Regions from separate parts of the Bradyrhizobium sp. Mp19 genome, predicted to be linked through region 2. Evidence: riboswitches for the same ligand, from Rfam matches in the RefSeq annotation. Region 2 holds a riboswitch; each other region holds the start of a gene.
What was found. A riboswitch is a leader RNA that binds a small molecule or an ion and turns the genes downstream of it on or off. The one in region 2 is predicted to bind cobalamin.
Positions count from the first base shown of each region.

Region 1 (7,633 bases), on a different contig from region 2:
TCAGAATTTTGAATTGCTTGCTGGCCTGCTGCGGATCGAGGTTGGTGAGGCCCGTGATGTTGCCTCCCGGTTTTTCCATCGAGGCGACAAGCTTCAATGCAACCGGGTCGGTCACGATTGCAAAGATCACCGGAATCGTCGACGTCGCCTTCTGCGACGCCACCGACGCCGGGCCGCCGAGTGCAAGGATGACATCCACGTTCGCACCGACCAGCTCCGAGGCGAGGCCCGGAAGGCGCTCGAGCTTCGACTCGGCAAATCGCGGTTCGATGACGATGTCGGGGCCTTCGAGATAGCCGCGGTCGGCGAAGTCGCTCAGAAGGTTTTTCTTGATGGAGTCGAAGAGCGGCGACGGGCTGCCGTTGAGAAGGATTCCTACTTTCCTGGGGGCTTGTTGCGCATTGGACGGTTCGCACGTCGACGCGATCATGCAGAAGACCGTGAGCACTGCCTTCGCAAACCTCATGGCACCGCCCCCCGGGCAAGGACCCAGCGTCCATGCGGAGCCTAGCACGGCAACCAATCCGGAAGGGGGGCCAGCCCATGACCCCGCTGCGACCTAATGTCTGCTTGGCGACGATGAACCGGGCTCGGTAGCTCGCAAGCTACGAGGCCGCCGCCCGCGACCCGGCGCGCAACTGCGCCCGGGACATTTGGATGGACATCTGCCGCGCCTCACAATGGCTCGTCATCATTGCCGTAGCGGTCGAGCTTCGGCGTGGCGATGTCGCCGTCCTCGTAATAGTCATCGTCCTGCAGCGCTGCGGGCGGCGGAGGCTTCTTCGACTTGTCGTCGGTCTTGTCTTTGGTCTTGGCGCCGTCCTTGCTCGTCTTTCCGGCCTTGGCCATGCGTTTCCCCTGCACGGGTCAAATCAGCTGCCGGAATTCTACTCCAGTTTGCGGACGCTTGTAACGTGATGAGAGGGTACGGCGGGGTCACACCTCGCCCCACCGGATAGCTCTAAAACGTCGCGCCGGCCTTTACCATGTAGGTGCGGCCGGGCAGCGGATAGGCCGAGAAGCGGCCCTCCGTGAACGTGCTCGCGATGGCGTAGTCGTAATAGAGCGCGTTGAACAGGTTGTTCACGCTCAGCGACCAGAAGAAGCGGTCATACTGCCCGCTCAGCTTGATGTCGGCGGTGGCGTTGCCGGGAATCCGGCTCTGGGTGTTGGCCTGGTCGTTGTCCATGATGCGCGAGCTCCAGGCCCGCACCGTGGCGTCGAACACCAGATAGTTCTGCCAGATATTCCAGGTGACGCCGAGATTGCCGGTGTAGCGCGACACCAGCGGCACGTCGTTGCCGGCCCAGATGCCTTCGCGGAACACCGCGCGGGTGATCGCCATGCCGCCGCGCAGGGTGACGCTGTCGCTGACCTTGAGCGCCGCGCTGGTCTCCGAGCCGTAGCGGCGGGTGGGGTCGAGGTTGGTGTTGAAGAACAGCACCGGGTTGAAATGGATCTCGTTGTCGAGATCCATCAGATAGACGCTGGTCTGGACCTGGAAGCGGTTGGTCCTGACGCGAAAGCCGCCCTCGACATCCTGCGAGGTCTGGGTCTTGAGCTGGAAGGTCTGCGGGATCGGGGCGAAGGTCAGCGGGTCGAATGACGGACCCGACGCGACGCGTTCGTCGACATCAGGCGTGCGGAATGCGCGTGCCGCGCGGCCGAACACCGAGAAGGTGTCGGTCAGGCGATGCTCGACGCCGACATGCAGCGCGTATTGCGTCTCGTTGCTGTCGAGCGGTGCCGCCTGCGCGTCGAACGCGAACGGCGCGTTCGGGTCGTAGCGATCGCGCGCCGAGACGCTGGTGTTTTGTACACGCACGCCGTAGGAGAAGTCGGTCGTCGGCAGCACGCCGATCGTGTGCTGCCAGTAGCCGGCCACGGACTGCTGCTCGATATTGTAGATGTGGAACGGGTCGACGCCCTGATAGGCGCCGCGCGCCTCGCGGAAGGTCGAATCGTAATAGTCGATGCCGGTCAGGATCGTCGACTGCATCCCCAGCATCACATTCTTGACGCTGAGCCGCGGCGTGAGCGACCAGGTCTGCAGCGCAGCGTCATTGTATGTCGAAGCGAAGCTGATGGTCGGCACCTTGCCGAAGAAGCCGCTCTGCGTCTCGCGCTGCCGCCAGCCGCCGTCGACGATCAGGTCGACGCCGTTGATCAGCGTCTTGGTGAAGCCGGTGGTGACGCTGGCGGTTTGCTGGTTGGCATAGTCGAAGGGCGTCGCGGCGCCGCGGCGATCGGTGAGCAGCTCGTTGACGCCGATCGACGGATCGACCAGCCGTCCGCCGGGCAGGCCGAGCCTCTGGTCGCTGCCGGTGACGGTGAGGAAGGCGGTGAGATCAGGCGTGGTGTAGTTGATGTTGCCGACCGCGTTGCGCTGGTCGAGCGCATTGTTGACGCGGTAGCCGTCGGACTTGATGCCGTTGCCGTAGAACGAGGTGGACCACGGTCCGGAATTGAGCGCCGCGGAGACCGCGGCCATGCGGGTGTTGAACGAGCCAATTCCGGCCTCGGCCCGCATCGTCGTCGGCGGGCCACCGACGCCGGTCTTGGTGATGATGTTGACCACGCCGCCCACGGCGTTGTCGCCGTAGAGCACGGCGCCGCTGTTGCCGCGCGTGATCTCGATGCGCTCGATGGAATCGAGCGGGATCGTGGTGAGGTCGAAGCCGGCCTTGTCGACGTCGTTAAGGCGGCGGCCGTTGAGCAGGAACAGCGTGTTGTCGGTCGCGAATGCGCCGAAACCGCGCAGGTCGACCGAGGTCTTGGCGCCGTTCGGCCCGCCATAGGGCGTTTGCAGCTGCACGCCCGGCACCTGCGCGAGGATCTCCGGCAACGACTGCACCGGCGAATGCGCGATGTCGTCGGCGGTGATCACGGCCGAGGAGGCGCCGACAATGCCGGCGAACTGGCGGCCGCCGCCGGTGCCACCCGTTCCGGTGGCCACGCCGGTCGCTGTCGTGCCAGATCCGCTGCCGCTGCCCGCATTGTTACTCTGCGTGGTGCCCGGCGCCGGGCGGCGCGGCGCCGGCGCTTCGTCGGCGGCCGGCCTGGCGCGCGTGACGTTCTGGTCGCCCGGCTTGGTGACTTCGATCGCCGGCAGCTGATCGGGAGCGGGCGCCTGCTGCGCCCGCGCGGCGGGGACAAGGATTGCCGGCGCGATCATCGTCGACGCGAGCAGAAGCGCGCGGTGTCGCCGATCGAGAGAGAAGGAGAACATAAGCGAGGCCTCGGCAACGTCAGTGGCACGTCACCGCGAACCAGTCTCACCATCGTGCTCACGGCATCAGGTGAAGCTCATGCCTGTACTCCCCGACCGGCATCCTCGCGTGTGACCACGGCTGACGGCAGGTCTCCTGGCTCGCGGGTCGTTACCCTTCGTCGCCTTCCCAGGACCGAGATTCCCAGTGGCCTGTGACGAAGGATTCACCGCATACAGTTGCGGGGGCAGCCGCGGCGTTGGGGAAGTTTCCCCGTACCGCATTCCCTTTTCATCTCATGAAAGAACCGTCATGTTCATCTAGGGTTCGGCCGGGCAGCAAAGTCAATCCGGCCGAAGTCGGGCGGCGGCCGGGCGGCCACGGTTTTTGTCGAGTGTCGCTTGTCTGCCACGGCGATCGCTGTAAGAGCATGGATTCAATGAGCGTGCAGGATTTTGCCTTGGCGGCCGAGGTCGCGGCGCGACGCCGGTGGGGCGCCACCGCGGCGCTGCTCGCGCTCGTGGTCCTGCTGCTGCTGATCTCGCTCGGCATCGGGCCGGTGCGGCTGTCGCCGCTTGCGGTGATCGAGGCGCTGTTCGGCGGCGGCAGCGATGTGGCGCAGGTGATCGTGCGCGAGATCCGCCTGCCGCGCACCATCCTGGCATTCGCGATCGGCGCTATTCTCGGGCTGTCCGGTGCGGCGCTGCAAGGGCTGCTGCGTAATCCGCTGGCCTCGCCGTCGCTGTTCGGCGCGCCGCAATCGGCGGCCTTCGGCGCGGTGCTGGTGATCGCGCTGGGCCTCGCCGATGTGCGCTCCTATGCGCTGCCGGTGGTGGCGATCATCGCCGCCTTCGGCTCGGTGTTCGCGCTGCTTGCGATCGCCGGCCGCAATGCCGGGCTCTTGATCCTGATCCTCGCCGGGCTTGCGATCTCGAGCTTTGCGGGGGCGGCGACGGCGCTGGTGATGAATCTCTCGAGCAATCCGTTCGTGGTGTTGGAGATCGCGTTCTGGCTGCTCGGCTCGCTGGAGGACCGCAGCTTCCAGCACGTGGCGCTGGCACTGCCCTTCATCGTCGCGGGCGCCGCCATCCTGCTCAGCCAGGCGAACGCCTTCCGCGCGCTGACGCTTGGCGAGGAGGCGGCGCAGAGCCTCGGCGTCGATGTCGGGCGGTTGCGGCTACTCGTCATCACGGGCGTGGCGCTCGGCGTCGGCGGCGCGGTCGCGGTCACCGGCACGATCGGTTTCATCGGCCTCGTCGCGCCGCATCTGATGCGTCCGCTGATCGGTCACGATCCGGCGCGGCTCTTGGTGCCGAGCGCGCTCACCGGCTCGGCGCTGCTGCTCGCGGCCGATATCGCGGCGCGTATCATCCCCTCGACCTCGGACATCAAGGTCGGCGTGCTGACCTCGATCATCGGCGTGCCGTTCTTCCTTTACCTCATCATGCGCGAACGCCGCGCGCTCGGCGGAGGTGTGGCATGACGCTGCTCTCCTCCGCCGCTCTCAATGCCTCGCTCGGCAGCCGCAAGGTGCTGCACGATATCTCGCTGTCGCTGCCATCGGGCCATCTGGTCGCGCTGGTCGGGCCGAACGGCGCCGGCAAGACCACGCTGCTGCGTGCACTGGCCGGGCTGATTCCCTCCGACGGCGAGATCCGGATCGGCGGCGATCCGCTGGCGTCGCTGCCGCTGCGCGAGCGTGCGAAGCGCTTTGCCTATCTGCCGCAGGGGCACATGGTGCACTGGCCGCTGCCGGCGCGCGACATTGTCGCGCTCGGCCGCTATCCGCACGGCGCGACCGATCCGGCGCGGCTGTCGCCGACGGATATGGAGGCGGTGCTGCGGGCGATGCAGGCGGTCGACGTAACTGAATTCAGCGATCGCCGCGTCACCGAACTCTCCGGCGGCGAGCGCAGCCGCGTCGCGCTGGCCCGGGTGCTCGCGGTGGAGGCGCCGGTGATCCTCGCCGACGAGCCGACCGCCTCGCTCGATCCGCGCCATCAGATCGACGTGATGCAGAAGCTGCGCAACGTCGCCGACACCGGCGTGCTGGTGATCGTGGTGACGCACGATCTCGGGCTCGCGGCGCGCTTTGCCGATCATGTGCTGGTGCTCGCGGAGGGGCGGCTGGCCGCACAGGGCGCGCCTGTCGAGGCATTGTCGGAGAGCGTCCTCGCCAGCGTGTTCCGGGTCAGCGCCTATCGTGCCGAATTTCAGCGGGAGGCCGTCATCGTGCCGTGGGCGGACGTGTGATGTGGCCGCTGCCTCACCACGAGCCCAGTTCACCTCTCCCGCTTGCGGGGGAGGTCGCTGCGCTCGAAGAGCGCAGCGGGTGGGGGCTCTCTCCGCGAGATGACTCGCGGCGACACCCCCACCCCAACCCTCCCCCGCAAGCGGGAGAGGGAGCACACCTTCAGCGTGGCAGCCGTCTTGCTTCGCTCTGTCTTGCGCTTATGTTTTCGGTTCTTGCCTGGTTCATGCCGGCGAGCATCTCCTTTGCCGCCGGACCGCGCATCGTCTCGATGAATGTCTGCAGCGACCAGCTTGTGCTGTCGCTGGCCGATCCGGACCAGATCATCGGTCTCAGCCGCTTCTCGCGCGATGCCTGGCAATCCTGGGCCGCCGAGAAGGCGCGAAATTTTCCGCGCCTGTCCGGCGAGGCTGAGGACGTGCTGATGCTCAAGCCCGATCTCGTCGTGGTCAGCCTGTTCGACAAGCGCGCGACCCGCGACCTGTTGAAGGCCAACGGGCTGCACCTCGTCGAATTCACGGTGCCGCGCACGCTGGACGAAGTGAAGGAGCAGATTCGCGCGATGGGCGATGTGGTGCAGCATCCCGATCGCGCGGAGGCCGCGATCGCGCGCCTCGACGCGGCCACCACCCGGGCGCGGGCCGCGGCAAGCGCGCATCACTACCGCGTGCTGCCGCTGGAGCGGCGCGGCTTTGTGCCTGGCGACGGCAGCCTGGTCAGCTCGCTGCTGGCGGCAGCCGGCCTCGCCAACGCCGCCGGCGAACTTGGCGTCGGCGCAGGCGGGTTTGCTTCGCTGGAGGCGATCGTAAAACTGCGGCCGGATTTCATCCTGGTGTCGGAAGCCGGCGACCGCGCCGAGGATGACGGTCGCGCCTTCCTGCTGCATCCGGCGCTGGAGCGCTTCTATCCGCAAAGCAAGCGCATCGTGCTGCCCGAGCGGCTCACCGTGTGCGGCGGCGTGATGCTGGCGGATGCGCTGGATCGGCTGACGGAAGAGTTGCAGCGAGTGACGCGGTGATCCTTCGTCATCCGTCATCCTGAGGAGCGCGTAGCGCGTCTCGAAGGATGCACGGCCCGGATGTCTCCAAATGTTTGCGGACAGGACGTGGCCGTGCACCCTTCGAGGCTCGCTCCGCTCGCACCTCAGGGTGACGGTCTCATATTTTCGTGTGGGCTAGACGGTTGGACGTTTACCCCATCACCACCGGCCCGCCGGCCTTCTTCCACGCATCGATGCCGCCTTCGATATGAGCGGTATTGACCAGTCCGGCCTTCTTCGCGGCGGCCACCGCCATCGCCGAACGCTCGCCGAAGGCACAGAAGAACACGACGCGGCGGCCGGTTGCGGCCGCGACTTCGCGCAGCATGCCGCCGGGCTGCAGGGTGGCGCAGATTCCGGGATAGGGCGCGTGCAGCGCGCCCGCGAGCGTGCCGTGCTTGGCCCGCTCGCCGCTCTCGCGCAAATCGACCAGGAGGATATCGGGCCGGCCGAGGCTCGCGATGGCGTCGCGCGCGTTGAGGGAGAGGCCTTCCTTGGCGAGTTCGTCCTGGTGCAGGCCGACATGCATGTTGGCGGGCACCACGACATCCATCAGCTTCGGGTTCGGCAAATTGAGGTTGTTCATCAGCTCGACATAGTCGTCGATCGATTTGACCTGCAGCCGCGGATTGTAGCGCTTCTCCTCGCCGATGGTGGAGACGGTGTCGCCCTTGTAGTCATGCGCGGGGAACACCATAGTCTCCTCGGGCAGCTTCAGCAGGCGGTTGAAGATCGAATCGTACTGCGCCCGCGCGCTGCCGTTCTGGAAGTCGGTGCGGCCGGTGCCGCGGATCAGCAGCGTGTCGCCGGTGAAGACGCGGTCGCCCATTAAATAACTATAGGAATCGTCGGTGTGGCCGGGCGTGTACATTGCCTCGAGGCAAAGGCCCTCGATCGTCACCTTGTCGCCGTCGGAGACGCGCATCGACACCACGTCGGCCTTGCTCTGCTCGCCCATGATGGTGATGCACTGGGTGCGGTCGCGCAGCTCGCCGAGGCCGGTGACGTGATCGGCATGCAGATGGGTGTCGACGGCCTTGACCAGCCTGAGGTCGAGTTCCTGCAGCAGCTTGCAGTAGCGGTCGGCCTTCTCCAGCACCGGATCGAGGATCAATGCCTCGCCGCCGGCGCGGC
Region 1 is NZ_JASAUT010000057.1:28,591-36,223, reverse strand. Features, by position in the region: gene QJT82_RS37075 (ABC transporter substrate-binding protein) at 1-466, opposite strand, end outside; gene QJT82_RS37070 (hypothetical protein) at 676-849, opposite strand; gene QJT82_RS37065 (TonB-dependent receptor) at 962-3,229, opposite strand; cobalamin riboswitch at 3,338-3,536, opposite strand; gene QJT82_RS37060 (iron ABC transporter permease) at 3,649-4,692, shown strand; gene QJT82_RS37055 (ABC transporter ATP-binding protein) at 4,689-5,462, shown strand; gene QJT82_RS37050 (ABC transporter substrate-binding protein) at 5,663-6,478, shown strand; gene QJT82_RS37045 (MBL fold metallo-hydrolase) at 6,651-7,633, opposite strand, start outside.
Region 1: another riboswitch for cobalamin. It lies ahead of QJT82_RS37065 (TonB-dependent receptor); the one in region 2 lies ahead of QJT82_RS44585 (ribonucleoside-diphosphate reductase subunit alpha).

Region 2 (7,633 bases):
TTCGCATCAAAAAAAATCGCAAGCTGCGATGTAGGATGCCGCTACCTCCTAGCTCGGACAGCTGTTGCTCGAAGCCTGTGGCGTCGTTGCGATACGCGACGGCTTTGCCGTCTCTGAATGCATCAAAGCTGATCGGATTCAAGATCAGTAGTCGGCTTTGCGCCTTGTGCGCGTCGGATACGTAAAGCACCCGCCCATCGTAGTACCATTGAAAATTATAGAGCTTGATCAAGCGGTCGAGAAATTCTCGCGGTGGGAGTTCCGGTAGCCGCCCGCGAATCCGCCCCTTCACCCCAGTACTTACATTGACCCGGATATTCCGATTGTGACCGAATTCCTGTAGTGCGGTCGCGAGGTCCTGATCCAGAACATGTAACTGTAAGGCGTCGATGGCAGCGTCAGCGGCGCGCCGAGCGTCCTGGCGACGTCAGGCAGGTGAAAACAGGAACACATAGCACTTTCTTCAAGATGCAGCCTCCGAGATCGGATGAGTATACCTGCTATTTTCACGACAGGATCGACACCAAAATTCGTCCCAAGTTGGAGGCCGATGCTTCTTCCTAAATGGAAACCTGCCGCGGTCATCGGGTAACGAACGCTCGTCAGCTTTCGGTCAGCTCGCTTCTCTAAGGTGCTGGCCGATTCGCGCTCACGAATGCTGCCAATCTTATCACGCGACAGAAACGGTTCTTCTCATGTTGCCTGCCGTTGCCTCGACCCGCTCTCAACTCGGCCGAATGTATCTCCAGCGGCTGTTCATCGGTGCGGGACCAGTTTCATGAAAATCTTACGCAGGCGGATGCTCTTGTCCGCTTGCCGCTTCTGCTGTCGCATCGGCGGGTGTAAGACCGACCTGTATACCAAAGTGCGGGCGAGTACGAAGGCACTGTCGTCGACTCGCTTGCAAATGAGATGGGAGGAACTGTGTTGCGGATGGATTTTTCGCGTATTAATCGGTCTAAAGCTATATTCCATAATATTTATGCTTCTGATGATCCGAGGGCATATTTCTCGATCCTCGGAGACCTAGATTATATGATTCCGGACGTGGCTGAGCCGGTTGTGCGCCAAATCCTGGCAGCGAAAGCTTCGGCAACCGGCCTTAAGCCCGTCGTGCTCGACGTTGGATGTTCATACGGCATCAACGCAGCAGTGCATCGCTTTCCGCTGACCTTCGGGGGCTTGCGTCACCGCTACGCCCGGCGTGAGATGAGGGCGATCAGTTCTGAAACACTGGTGAGTCTCGATCGCAATTTTTATGCAGCCTGGCCTGATGTCGGGTTGGCGCGCTTTATCGGCCTCGACGTGTCGGTACAGGCGATCAGCTATGCAAAGAGTGTTGGCCTCTTGGAGCAGGGCATCGTCGCTGACCTTGAAAAGGAGGCGCTATCGACGGATAGCGCGCGCATTCTCCGCTCCGTGGATGTTATCATGTCAACCGGATGCATCGGCTACGTTACCGAGAAGACGTTCAGCGAGATTCTCGATGCGACAGAGAAGCAACCATGGATCATCTCCTTTGTGCTACGAATGTTCCCATTTGAATCGTTGGCCGAAGCGTTTGCAAAGCGTGGTCTTGTGACAGAACGTCTTACCGGCGCGACGTTTATCCAGCGTCGCTTTCGCGATGCTGAAGAGTTTGAAAGTTGTTTGGCCAGCTTGGCGGCCCTTGGCGTGGATGCGACCGGCCTCGAATCAGAAGGGCTGTTGCATGCGGATCTGATCTTGTCTCGCCCAGAGGCGGATGCGCGGGCCACGCCTCTGGAAGACGTTGTCACCGTCGCCAGCGGCAGGGGACGGCCGATTGGACCCCGTTACGTTCATGTTGAAAGCAACGAGGGCTTGCACGTTGCGCTGGAGCCCTGACAGTTAAGGACCACTGTGCAGCGCGCGAGTCTCTTCGGCGCTGGATCAAGACGTCGAAAAACAAGGCCATTCTGGTCGAAGGCGCGCCAGGGCCAATGTTGTTCGCCGACGATGGATAACGATTCGTCCAGATGCCATTTGTCGCGGCGAGCGCTGCGATTCAGATCGGAGAGCGCCTTGCCGAATTCCCTCTCTGCTGACGCGCGGTTTCATAGATCGCATCAATGCGACACGTGGGTCAGAATTTCCTCGACTATGCGCAAGCTTAACGGAAACTGAAAGGCAGCCCAAGGCATCTCTGCAGCAAGAAGTGACAGCGGCGATAGAGTGGTCCGGGCGGTCGGTATGTTTTTGCCTTCTAAATCTTGATCTCTCCAATTGACGAATCCCGGCGCGTAGACCTATCTATAGTCAGTCACGGTCTTCCGTTCCCCACATCTTGTAGGGTGGAAGCTAAGAGGGAACCCGGTGCGCCAAAACGGCAACTCCGGGGCTGCCCCCGCAACTGTAAGCGGCGAGCGGTTGTCATCATGGTCACTGGCGCGACACAGCGCCGGGAAGGCCGATGGCCGCAGTGACCCGCGAGCCAGGAGACCTGCCGCGACCGAATGAAAGTCCTCGGGCGGGGTGTCCCGGTGGGTCGCTTGCAGCCGGGGACATTTGCCCGGATTCCTCGCAAGTCGTCCGCGCCGGCCCGCGCCCAACATCGCGGGGTTGCCGATGTCGCCGTCTTACAATTTCGATCAGCAGGGTCATCTCATTGAGCCGCCGCATGTGCAGCCGCGCCCAGCGCAGGCAAGGCCTACCCCGCCTGAGTCGGGTCTTGTCTTGCCATCGCCGGCTCCGCTGCCGCGCCCCCTTGCTCCATCGCCAAGGCGGGCCGATCTCAAGCTCGATCGGACGCGCGACGACCTGTTGACGCCGTTCGGCAAGCTGACGGTGACCGACCGTTACCTGCTCGCCGGCGAATTGCTCCAGGACATGTTCGCGCGGGTGTCTTGCGCCTTCGCGGATGATGTTGCGCATGCCCAACGTCTCTATGATGCGATGTCTCGGCTGTGGTTCATGCCGGCCACACCGGTGCTGTCCAACGGCGGCACCACGCGCGGTCTGCCGATCTCATGCTTCCTTAACTCGGTGTCGGACTCGCTCGAAGGCATCGTCGGCACCTGGAACGAGAATGTCTGGCTTGCCTCTAACGGCGGCGGCATCGGCACCTACTGGGGCAACGTTCGCTCGATCGGCGAGAAGGTGAAGGGCGGCGTTACCTCGGGTATCATCCCGTTCATCCACGTCATGGACGGCCTGACATTGGCGATCAGCCAGGGCTCGTTGCGGCGCGGCTCTGCGGCGGTCTATCTCGATATCCACCATCCCGAGATCGAGGAGTTCCTCGAGATTCGCAAGGCGTCCGGCGACTTCAACCGCAAGAGTCTCAACCTGCACCACGGGATCAACGTTACCGACGCGTTCATGCGTGCCGTGGGCGCCGGCACCGCGTTCGCTCTGCGCAGCCCGAGGACCAACGATGTCATCCGCGAGATCGACGCCCGCCAACTGTGGCAACGCATCCTGGAGAACCGGCTGCAGACCGGCGAGCCTTACTTGTTGTTTATTGACACCGTGAACCGGTCGCTCCCCAAGCACCAGCGCGAGCTCGGCCTCAAGGTCTCTACCTCCAACCTGTGCAGCGAAATTACCCTGCCGACCGGCATCGATCATCGCGGCGAGGAGCGCACCGCGGTGTGCTGCCTGTCGTCGCTCAACCTCGAGACCTGGGATCAGTGGAATGAGAAGCCAGGCTTCATCGAGGACGTCATGCGCTTCCTCGACAACGTGCTGACCCACTTCATCACGGTGGCGCCGGACGGCATGAAGCGTGCCCGCTACGCCGCCTTGCGTGAGCGCTCCGTCGGCCTCGGCGTCATGGGCTTCCATTCGTTCCTGCAGGCCAAGGGCATTCCGATGGAAAGTGTCGTGGCCAAGTCGTTCAATCTGAACATGTTCCGGAAAATCCGTCGCGATGCCGACGCGGCATCCGTGACGCTCGCGCGCGAGCGTGGGCCGTGCCCGGATGCACTGGAACGCGGTGTGATGGCGCGCTTCAGCCATAAGATCGCGATCGCGCCAACCGCCTCGATCAGCATCATCTGCGGCGGGACTAGCGCTTGCGTCGAGCCGATCCCGGCCAACATCTACACCCATAAGACCTTGTCCGGTGCCATCTCGGTGCGTAATCCGCATCTCGCCAAGCTGCTGGCCGCCAAGGGCGCAGATACTTCGGCGACCTGGCAGTCGATCATCGCGCACGAGGGTTCAGTCGCCCATCTCGACACCCTGTCGGAACACGAAAAAGCGGTCTTTCGCACCGCCTTCGAAATCGACCAGCGCTGGATCGTCGAGCTTGCCGCCGACCGCGCCGCGTTCATTTGCCAGAGCCAGTCGATTAACCTCTATCTGCCGGCCGACGTCGATAAGTGGGACCTTCACATGCTGCATTGGACGGCATGGAAGCGCGGGGTGAAGAGCCTCTACTACTGCCGTTCAAAATCGATCTCGCGCGCGGCGTTCGCCGGCAACATCGCTGACGGCGACAACGCGGCGCCGCCGCAGCCGCAGCGGCACACTGACTATGAGGAGTGCCTCGCATGTCAGTGATCGATCTCTCATCCGTCGATCCGCGCACACTGATCGGCAAACGGTGCGTCGGCCTCCTCGACTCGACCGGCAGCTATGACGTCGATCGCTACGCCTGGGCTTACGAGTTCTGGAAGCGCCAGCAGCAGACCCATTGGATGGGCGAGTAGGTGCCGCTTGGTGCCGACCTCAAGGATTGGGCATCGGACCGCGTTACCGACAGTGAGCGCGCGCTGCTCACTCAGATCTTCCGTTTCTTCACCCAATCGGACATCGAAGTCGGCGATAACTATCTTAAGCGCTACATCCCGATCTTCCAGCCGCTCACCGTCCAGATGATGATGGCGGCCTTCACTAATATGGAGACGGTCCACATCGACGCCTATGCGCTGCTGCTCAAAACGCTCGGCATGCCCAAGACCGAGTTCGAGGCATTTCGCGGCTATTCCGAGATGCGTGCCAAGGCGGACTACATGCACGAGTTCGGCGTCGACACAGTAGCCGATGTCGCCAGGACCTTGGCGATGTTCGGCGCCTTCACCGAAGGCATGGCGTTGTTCGCGAGCTTCGCGATGCTGCTCAATTTCCCCCGCCACAACAAGATGAACGGCATGGGACAGATCGTAAGCTGGTCGGTTCGCGACGAGAGCCTGCATTGTGAGGGCATTATCAAGCTGTTTCACGAATGGAACCGAGAAACCGGCGCGGTGACGCGCTCCGTCCGTGACGATATCGTCGACGTCGCCAAAACCATGGTGAAGCTGGAGGAGAATTTCGTCGACCTCGCCTTCGGCCTCGGCAAGATCGAGGGCATGAGGCCTGAGCAGATCCACACTTACGTCCGCTATGTCGCCGACTGGCGACTGACCCAGTTGCGGATTGCCCCGGTCTTCGGCTTCTTCGAAGCCAAGGAGGGCGGGTTCACCCAGCTCAAGGCGCATCCGCTGCCTTGGCTCGTCGAGATTCTCAATGGCGTCGAGCACGCTAATTTCTTCGAGCAGCGCGCCACCGAGTACTCCAAGGCGGCGAGCCGCGGCAGCTGGGACGGCGAAGACGGGGTGTGGGCAGCTTTCGGCCGGACGTAGCCAGACGGAACGGCGCTTTGGAGCGCCCCCGCATTTTCGGACGTTTGCGAAAGTCGGCTCTGCCGCTGCTTGCGGGGCCGCAGCGGACCTTGATCTATGCCGCTCGAAATCATGGTCGCGGGCCTTTGGGATGGACGTGCCAAAGTGGAGGTGTTGAGCACACCTAAGGTGTCCGCCAGTATCGGAGTTCATCAAAAACGCTCCGGCTGGGATGAGCAGAGGCAGCGCGGTATCGGGCAACCGATCGAAGAAAACTGCGCCCGTTGATGTGCCGATGCGCAAATGAACTCAATCCCGGTTTCACGAGGCGCGCGACGTAACCGATGTCCACGCGGTTTGCGCTAAGGCCGCCTGCAATGCGGCTTAAGAAGAATTGGTTGCACGCTAGCCGTCCTTTTGGGAAGGGCGGACGGAAACTGTTTTACGCACCTTAGCCAAAGGGACGCGGAAAAACCTGACTTGAATGCTGCGGGCCGGCGGCTGTGTACGTGACAATCACGCGTGATGGTCAAGGTGGCCGACTCCGCGGCGTCGGTTCATATAAAGTGCAGGGCGGAGAAGGCAAAAGTGAGAAGAGGGCGCACTGGTGATCGTTTGTCTCTCGCCGTGCATCTATCTTGACGTGACCAGGTCTCTGCACTGATCGATTGGGCCTTAAAGTGGGAGCTTGGCAATTTTTCGCCGGCCGGGGGCCGTCACCGACTGCCGTTGCCGTCCGCAATTTCAATCTGTCGGCGCCAGAGACATGGCCCTGCCGAGGCGCGAGCCATGGTTGCTAGTGGGGAGGCCGATCTTCCCCAGAGTCCGCAGGCCGATCTTCAGCCGGCTTCGGGCCAAGGGATCGAGTCCAGCGATGGCGTGAGACGAATGAAGCCCTCTGCTCTGCGTTCGGCTGTGTGGGCACCCCGAGAAGAGTGAAAACCTTTGTGGCGGTCCTTGCTCGGTCTCACTCCGCTGCACTCCAGCATATCGATCTGAGCGCCTGTGGCTGTTTGGCCAATGAAAACCCAGTAATCCTTGGCGAGACGTCCGTCCAACATATGGAACTCGGACAGTTCTGGTGGTGCGGCTTCGGAAGGACCTGGCTGAGACGGTCCGGCTGCAAGGGTCGAGCGTGGGGTCCGGCCTGCAATGGCCCTGCAAGCGATAGCCCGGCATGCGACGGCTAGGCATGCCACGGTCCAGCGAAGGGCCGGCATCCTCATCCTGGCATATCAGATCCTGATCGACACCAGGATGAGCCTCGACCGCCTGCTGGAGAGATACTGCAGGGGACGCGCCGCGTCAGGACAGCATCGTGCGCAAGTCTGCGCCAAGCAGAGATGAATTGAAAATGCGAAGCAGCTTGTGGCGAAGGTCAATGCCTTCTCCATTGGCTCATTGCGAATCCTCTTGACGCTCGTCAGCTTCTCGAAAGCTAACTCTCTTAGCATGAGAGAGCGGATGTCTAGAGGGCGATGCCGCCTATCCATCTTAATGGAGATGCACATCGAACACCCGATGCTCTGCCGGCGGCTCGGAGGGTGCACTCCACACGAGCCTTCGAAACAGTTCTCTGGAGGTCGCAATGCAAATGGCCTTCGTCGAACTATGGCTCGAGCCAAACTTTCAAAGGAGGAGCAGGATGGATTTCAACTCAATCAGCCCAACGAACACAAGCCCGCAGCCCGATTCACCATCAGCGCCCGCGGGTCCAGCGGGCTTTGAGCACCAGCTGCGCGAGGTCGAAGATAGTGCTCTGCCACCTGCTGCGGGATCTCCCGTGCAGCAGGGCAAAGCCTACTCGCCATATCTGGACGCCCGGCATCCCTATTCGCAATATTTGGAGTCGGGGCATCCCTATTCATCACTGTTGGATCGGGAGGATGATCTATATGCGCCGGCTGCGCCCTCCCCCGGGCCATTGGTGGCCGCCAGAGAAAGCTCTCCACAGCCAGGCTCGCAGCAGCCGATCGCTCAAGCCATCGCGGAACTCCCAGAGTTTGATCCTGATCTAATTTGGCAGAATGTGGAAGCCGGGTCATCGCAGGCTGGACCGTCTCAGG
Region 2 is NZ_JASAUT010000121.1:959-8,591, reverse strand. Features, by position in the region: gene QJT82_RS44595 (hypothetical protein) at 1-232, opposite strand, end outside; gene QJT82_RS44590 (hypothetical protein) at 934-1,866, shown strand; cobalamin riboswitch at 2,268-2,484, shown strand; gene QJT82_RS44585 (ribonucleoside-diphosphate reductase subunit alpha) at 2,695-4,524, shown strand; gene QJT82_RS44580 (hypothetical protein) at 4,515-4,673, shown strand; gene QJT82_RS44575 (ribonucleotide-diphosphate reductase subunit beta) at 4,674-5,588, shown strand; gene QJT82_RS44570 (hypothetical protein) at 5,685-5,855, shown strand; gene QJT82_RS44565 (hypothetical protein) at 7,156-7,633, shown strand, end outside.

Region 3 (7,633 bases), on a different contig from region 2:
TACCCCTAATGCGAATTGCCTCGCCATGCTGGGGCCGCCTGTTCCTCCAACAACACAAGTCGGTGGTTATGGGTCTCGGCTTTCGCCAGGACGACGCATCGGGAGGATCGCAGGCTCGTTCAGCCCGCCGATCTGCACCAGCGCCAAAAACAAAAACGCCCCCGAGACGGGGGCGTTTTGCGTGTGATCGCCGGGGCGATTGCGAAGCGGACTTTAGTCCTTCTTGAGGAAGCCCGAAAACTTCTTCTGGAAGCGCGAGACGCGGCCGCCGCGGTCCATCAGCTGCTGGGTGCCGCCGGTCCAGGCCGGGTGCGACTTGGGGTCGATGTCGAGGTTCAGCGTGTCGCCTTCCTTGCCCCAGGTCGAGCGGGTCAGGTACTCGGTGCCGTCGGTCATGACGACCTTAATCGTATGATAATTCGGATGAATATCGGCTTTCATGACAGTTCCTTCGGCGCGCCGGCGCCCGTCTCACGATGTCTGGAATACGGGATTTGCGCGGGTCTATAACCCATGGAGCCCGCCAAAACAAGCCAAGAAAGGGCCTAAGCCCATCACCGGATTGGGACTTTACCGGATTTGCCAGCCGGGGGTCGGCGGGCCTATGTGGAGGGCGATAGAACCGGTCTAGATTGATGAGCGTAGCCGAACAGCTTGAGACCCCGCGCGGCGCCCCGCAGCCCCCGCGCGACGCGTTGCTCGATGAGGAAGCCTTCATCGAGAGCCAGATCACGGAGCCGGCGAAGAGCCGCGCCCGGTTGCGGCCGTTGCTTGCGCTCGCGCCCTATGTGGCGCGCTACAAGGGCCGGGCGATCCTCGCGCTGATCTCGCTGACGATCGCCGCGATCACCACGCTGATCGTGCCGGTCGCGGTGCGGCGGATGATCGACATGGGCTTCACGCCCGAAGGCATCGCGATGATCAACAGCTATTTCAGCGTGATGATCGCGGTCGTCGCGGTGCTCGCCTGTGCCAGCGCCTCGCGCTATTACCTCGTGATGACGATCGGCGAGCGCATCGTCGCCGATCTCCGGCGCGACGTGTTCGCGCATCTGATTTCGCTGTCGCCGTCGTTCTTCGATTCCGCACGGAGCGGCGAATTGGTGTCGCGGCTCACCGCCGACACCACCCAGATCAAGTCCGCGGTCGGCGCGTCGGTATCGATCGCGCTGCGCAATCTGATGCTGTTCTTCGGTGCCGCCACGATGATGGTGATCACCAGCCCGCGGCTGTCCGGCTTCGTGTTGCTCGCGATTCCGATCATCGTGATTCCGCTGGTGGCGTTCGGCCGCTGGGTGCGGCGGCTGTCGCGCACCGCCCAGGATACGCTGGCCGATGCCAGCGCCTATGCCTCGGAGCTGGTCAATGCGATCCGCACCGTGCAGGCCTATACCGGCGAGCGGCTCGCCAGGACGCGTTTTGCCGGCGAGGTCGAGCAGGCCTATCAAGCCGCGCGCAGCTCGACCAAGGCGCGCGCGGTGCTGACGCTGATCGTCATCTTCATCGTGTTCGCCAGCGTCGTCGTGATCCTCTGGGTCGGCTCGCACGACGTGCTGGTCGGAACCATCAGTCCAGGCCGGCTCGGCCAGTTCATTCTCTACACGGCGTTCGCCGCGAGCGGCCTCGGCCAGCTCAGCGAGGTCTGGGGTGAGGTCTCGGCCGCATCGGGCGCCGCCGAGCGGCTGTTCGAGATCTTGCGCGTCAGGCCGCAGATCGCGGCGCCCGCTACGCCGCGCGCGCTGCCGCAGCCGGCGCGCGGCGATGTCGGCTTCGACAATGTCAGCTTCGCCTATCCGACCCGGCCCAACGCGCTGGCGGTCGACGGCGTGTCGCTCTCGGTACGATCAGGCGAGAAGGTCGCGATCGTCGGTCCATCCGGCGCCGGCAAGAGCACGCTGTTCCATCTGCTGCTGCGCTTCTACGATCCGACGTCCGGCACGATCTCGCTCGACGGTGTGCCGATCCGGCAGGCCGAACCGGCCGAGGTGCGTGCGCGCATCGCGCTGGTGCCGCAGGATTCCGTGGTGTTCGCCGCAAGCGCCCGCGAGAACATCCGGTTCGGCCGTCCCGATGCTTCCGACGCCGAGGTCGAGCGCGCCGCTGATCTCGCCCATGCCACTGAATTCCTGCGCCGCCTGCCCGAAGGCTTCGACGCCCAGCTTGGCGAGCGCGGCGTGACGCTGTCCGGCGGCCAGCGCCAGCGCATCGCGATCGCGCGCGCGATCCTGCGCGATGCGCCACTGCTGCTGCTCGACGAGGCGACCTCGGCGCTCGATGCCGAGAGCGAGACGCTGGTGCAGACCGCACTGGAGGAATTGATGCGCCATCGCACCACGCTGGTGATCGCGCATCGGTTGGCGACCGTCTTGTCCTGCGACCGCATCCTGGTGATGGACCAAAGCAGGATCGTCGAGCAGGGCACCCACGCCGAGCTGGTCGCCGCGGGCGGCCTCTACGCCCGGCTGGCCAGGCTGCAGTTCGAGGGGATTTGAGCGAATTGGGCCTCGGCGCGCTTCGCCTATGCGATTCCTATGCGATCGGGCGCGCGCTCCCCTCGAAAACCTATTCCCGCGCAAGGATAGTCGCGCCGCGCCTGATCTCCCTCGACAGCCGAAGGAAGTCGGGCGCGCGGGGTGTTCGACTGATGCGCGAGAATGCGACTGAACCGGAGAGCAAGCTGCTTTGTGCCTGGCAGCTTGCCGTGCTGCGCTTCGCAGTGACGCTTGACGACGACGATCGGATGCACGCGCTCGGTGTGGCCGGCGAGGTCGACCGGCTGGGCGGCGCGGCCGATGACGCTTTCCACTTCTTCCGCAGGACGACCGCGGAGCTGTGCGCGGCGATCTCCGGTCAAAGCGCGGATCAGGAGGCCGTCATCCGGCGCTTCCTGGCGCAGATCGATAATGTCAGGCTCAAGCGCGCGGTCGAGGCGGCGATCGCCAAGGACCGCACGCCGCCGAAACTCGTGGCGAGCCGCGTGAAGCCCGGCCCCGATCTCTGGCGCGGGCTGGCGCCGCGGCGTGCAAGCGGAACGTAGGAAGGGCCTCACTCTGCAATCGCCATCACGGCGCGGCGGATATTCCGTTACAGCATGTCGCCACAACCCTGGCCGGCTTGCTGCGATCAGTGCGATGCGCTTCTCTGTGCTCGACAGGAGACCGGTCGGTTTCGGAATGCGGGGAGTGGCGAGATGGTTGGCTTGGTGATCAGCGGCGGCCGGGTGGTGGATCCGGCCAGCGGGATGGACGCGATCGGCGATGTGGCTGTGGTCGACGGCAAGATCGCCGCGGTCGGCACCGGCCTCGGCGGCGCCGAGCGGCGGATCGACGCGACCGGGCTCGTGGTGGCGCCGGGTTTCATTGATCTGCACGCGCATGGCCAGACCATTCCGGCCGACCGCATGCAAGCCTTCGACGGGGTGACGACCTCGCTCGACCTGGAGGCCGGCGTGCTGCCGGTCGCGTCCTGGTACAAGCGCCAGGCCGAGAAGGGCAGGGTGCTGAACTACGGCGCCGCCGCCAACTGGGCCTTCGCGCGCATCGGTGCGATGACCGGTTCGAATTCGGAAAGCTCGCTGGAATCGTTTGGCGCCGCGATGCGCGATCGCCGCTGGATCGAAAACGTCGCGACCGAAGGCGAGGTCGGCGGCATCCTCGACCGCCTCGCCATCGGCCTGAACGAGGGCGGTATCGGCATCGGCATTCTCAACGCCTATGCGCCGGGCGCCGGCGTGCAGGAATTGACCGCGGTGTGCCAGCTCGCGGCCACGCATGCGGTGCCGACCTTCACCCACGTCGCCTACATGTCGCGGATCGATCCCGAAAGCGCAGCGGAGGCCTATATCCGCCTGATCGGCTATGCCGGCGCCACCGGCGCGCATATGCACATCTGTCACTTCAACTCGTCGAGCAAGACGGATATCGAACGCTGTGTTGCGTTGATCGCGAAAGCGCAGGCGCAGGGCCTGCCGATCACGGTGGAGGCCTATCCCTACGGCACCGGCTCGACCGTGCTGGCGGCGACCTTCTTCAGCGATCCGAAATTCGAGGAGCGCAACGGCCTCGGTTACGATTCGGTGCAGCGCGTGACCGACGGTCACCGTTTCGGCAGCCGCGAGGAGCTGCTGGCGGCACAGGCCGAAGAGCCCTCGACCTTGGTGCTGTGGCACGTGCTCGACATCGAGAACAACGCGCATCATCGCGATCTGCTCGACATGGCGGTGCTGTATCCGGGCGGCGCGATCGCCTCCGACGCGATGCCGTGGACGCTGTCGGACGGCCGCCCCTATAGCGGCGACGCCTGGCCACTGCCCGACGATGCCACCTCGCATCCGCGTTCGGCGGGCTGCTTCACCCGCTTCATCCGCGAATGGGTGCGCGAGCGCAAGAAGGTGTCGCTGCTCGAGGGCATCCGCAAATGTGCGCTGATCCCGGCCGAGATCCTGTCGGCGAGCACGCCGGCGATGCGGGCCAAGGGCCGGCTGCAGGTCGGCGCCGACGCCGATGTCGTGGTGTTCGACTTCGAGACGCTGAGCGATCGCGCGACCTTCTCCGCGATGAATCGTCCGGCGGAGGGCGTGCGGCATCTCGTGGTCAGCGGCCAGCCGCTGATCAGCGATGGTGTGCTCGATGTCGCGGCGCGTCCCGGCCGGCCAGTGCGCCGGCCCGTCACCGGAGGCTGAGGTGCCGGTCCCGATCCTGCTGGTCGCGGGCTTCCTCGGGGCGGGCAAGACCACGATCGTCAACCATCTGCTGGCGCATGCGCAAGGGCGGCGCATCGCCGCCGTGGTCAACGATTTCGGGGCGATCAATATCGACGCGGAGCTGATCGCGGGCGCCAGCGACGGCGTGGTCAACCTGAGCAATGGCTGCATCTGCTGCACGCTGGAGGGCGACCTGCTGCGCACGCTCGCCACGCTGCTGCGGCGTGATCCGCGTCCCGAATTCATCGTGATCGAGACCAGCGGGATCGCCGATCCCGCCGACATCGTGCGCAACCTGATGGATCCCGTGATCTGGAAGGAGGCGCCGCTCGAGACCGTGCTGTGCGTGGTCGACGCGACGCAGCCTGCGGCGATGCTGAACGACGCGCTGCTGCGCTCGCAGCTGCGGGCGGCGGATGTGGTGGCGCTGAGCAAGGTCGATCTGACTGACGCCGCTGCGTGCGCCGCGATCCGCGACGCCGTGCGCGCGGCGCGTCCGGCAGCCGTGGTGGTCGATGCGTTGCATGGCGAGGTGCCGGCCGCGCTGCTGTTTCCGGCGGATCTCGATCATGTGTCGGCGCCGCGCGAGACCGCGCCGCGACGGCCGGCGTCCGATCGCTTCGAGACGCTGAGCTGGACCTCGGAGCGGCCCGTCGTGCTGCTGCGCCTGCAGCAGGCGATCGGCAGGCTGGCGCCGAAGCTGGCGCGGGCGAAGGGATTGTTCGAGACGGTGGAACAGCCCGGGCGGCTGACCGTGTTTCAACTCGCCGGCGGCCGCGCGACCTTGGCTGCGGGCGGCGTGCCGTCGCCCGGCGTGCCGCGCACGCGAATCGTGTTCATCGCCGAGATGGGTGTTCTGTCGCGGGCGGAGATTGATGCGATCATGGAAGGCTGCGTCGAGTGACGCAAATGTCCCGTCATCCTGAGAGAATGTGAATGTATTCAGCGTCGTCCTGGCGAAAGCCAGGACCCATTACCCCAACCGCCTATTGTTGTGCGACGCTGGGGCCACTATCGCGCTCTCTATCGAATTCGGTGGTTATGGGTCCTGGCTTTCGCCAGGACGACAGCGCGGGGATGACGGGACAAGAAGTCTCCGCGTCAGCCGCAGATGCCGCTGTGTCATCGCCGCCGCAGCATTTCGCAAAGCATGTGTGGGACGATCGCATCGAATTGACAGCCTTGCCGGCACCACCTATCGTTTTTGCCGACGGTTCCCTTCGGGGATCAAAAGGGAATGCGGTGCGAGGGTAACCCCAATGCCGCAGCTGTCCCCGCAACTGTAAACGGCGAGCCTTTCGTCAATTTGCCACTGGGCTATCAGGCCCGGGAAGGCGTCGACAGGCGATGACCCGTGAGCCAGGAGACCTGCCGTCAGTCGTGGTCACACGCGAGCACATCGGGCGGGGGCGTCCTGGTGGGATCGGAGCACTGCCTTTTGGGCAATGCGCCAGTCCGCGTTCGCGGTGACGTGCCACGTTACCGCGAGTCCTTTCATGTCTCCGTCCTTTCCCGTTGCGCGCAAATGGCGCCTCGGTCTCGTCTGCTCCCTGTCATCGCTGCTGTTGCCGGCCGAAGGCTCGGCACAGACACTTCCACCAACCAGGCTCGATCCGATCGAGGTCGCGCCTTCCGCTGCGGCAAGGCCGAAGCCTGCGGTGCGCAGCCGTGACATGGCCGCCGCGGCGCGGCCACGGCCAAGGCCCGCGACGGCCGCACCAGCCGGCAACACGCCGCGCGCCGCGGCGTCAGGCGCATCGGGGGCGGTATCGCCGACGCTCAATGCCACCACGCAGGGCGGCACCGGCAGCCGGCTCAATCTGACGCCGCTGCAGACGCCGGCCAGCGTCGAGATCATCACGGCGCAGACCATCGCTGAGCGCGGCCAGCATAATGTGGTCGATGCCGTCACCCAGGACGCGGCCGGCTTCATCGCAACGCCGGCGCCCGGCAATGGCGGCCTGTCGTTCAGCACCCGCGGCTTTGCCGGCAGCAACTCGGTGATGACGCTGTACGACGGCACGCGCTTCTATATCGGCTCCGGCACGCTGACGTTTCCCTACGACACCTGGTCGACTCAACGTATCGAAGTGCTGCGCGGCCCGGCCTCGGTGCTTTACGGCGAAGGCGCGATCGGCGGCGTCATCAATGTGATCCCGAAGAAACCGCAGAGCACGCCCTATAACGAGGCCGAGGTCTCGCTCGACAGCAACATGACCCGGCGGCTCTCGGTGGACAGCACCGGTCCGATCAATCCCAATGTGTCGTACCGCGTCAACGCCACCGGCAACATGTCGGACGGCTGGGTCGATCGCGACAAGACCTCGAATGCGGTGGTCTCCGCCGCCGTGCGGGTGCAGGCGTCGGACAATCTCGCCTTCACGCTGTCGGAGGACTACGGCGACCGCAGCCCGTCACGCTATTTCGGCACGCCGCTGATCAACGGCTCGATCCAGGACGCGCTGCGCTTCAAGAACTACAACGCATTGGATAGCGCGATCCGCTATCAGGACAGCTGGACCCGGTTCAAGACCGAGTGGGACGTCGCCGACGGCATCAAGGTCAACAACACGCTGTATTATCTGACCAGCGAGCGGCACTGGCGCGACATCGAGAACTACACCTGGAATCCGAAGACCCAACTGATCGATCGCACGAGCTATATCGAAATCTTCCACGACCAGAAGCAGCTCGGCAACCGGATGGATACGACCTTCAGCGGTCACGTGTTCGGACTTGCGAACCAGTTCGTCGCCGGGTTCGACGTCAACCGGATCGACTTCACCCATACCAACAATTCGCCCTTTGGCGGTGCGTCGTCGGTCAATCCATACGTGTTCGATCCGGGATCGTTCTTCGCGACGACGACGGCGACCACGCCGGGCTTCAACGCGATCGTCGATCAATACGCGCTGTTCGCCGAGGATCGGC
Region 3 is NZ_JASAUT010000035.1:78,654-86,286, reverse strand. Features, by position in the region: gene rpmE (50S ribosomal protein L31) at 214-441, opposite strand; gene QJT82_RS30480 (ABC transporter ATP-binding protein/permease) at 636-2,492, shown strand; gene QJT82_RS30475 (hypothetical protein) at 2,645-3,037, shown strand; gene QJT82_RS30470 (amidohydrolase family protein) at 3,191-4,681, shown strand; gene QJT82_RS30465 (GTP-binding protein) at 4,629-5,606, shown strand; cobalamin riboswitch at 5,897-6,093, shown strand; gene QJT82_RS30460 (TonB-dependent receptor) at 6,199-7,633, shown strand, end outside.
Region 3: another riboswitch for cobalamin. It lies ahead of QJT82_RS30460 (TonB-dependent receptor); the one in region 2 lies ahead of QJT82_RS44585 (ribonucleoside-diphosphate reductase subunit alpha).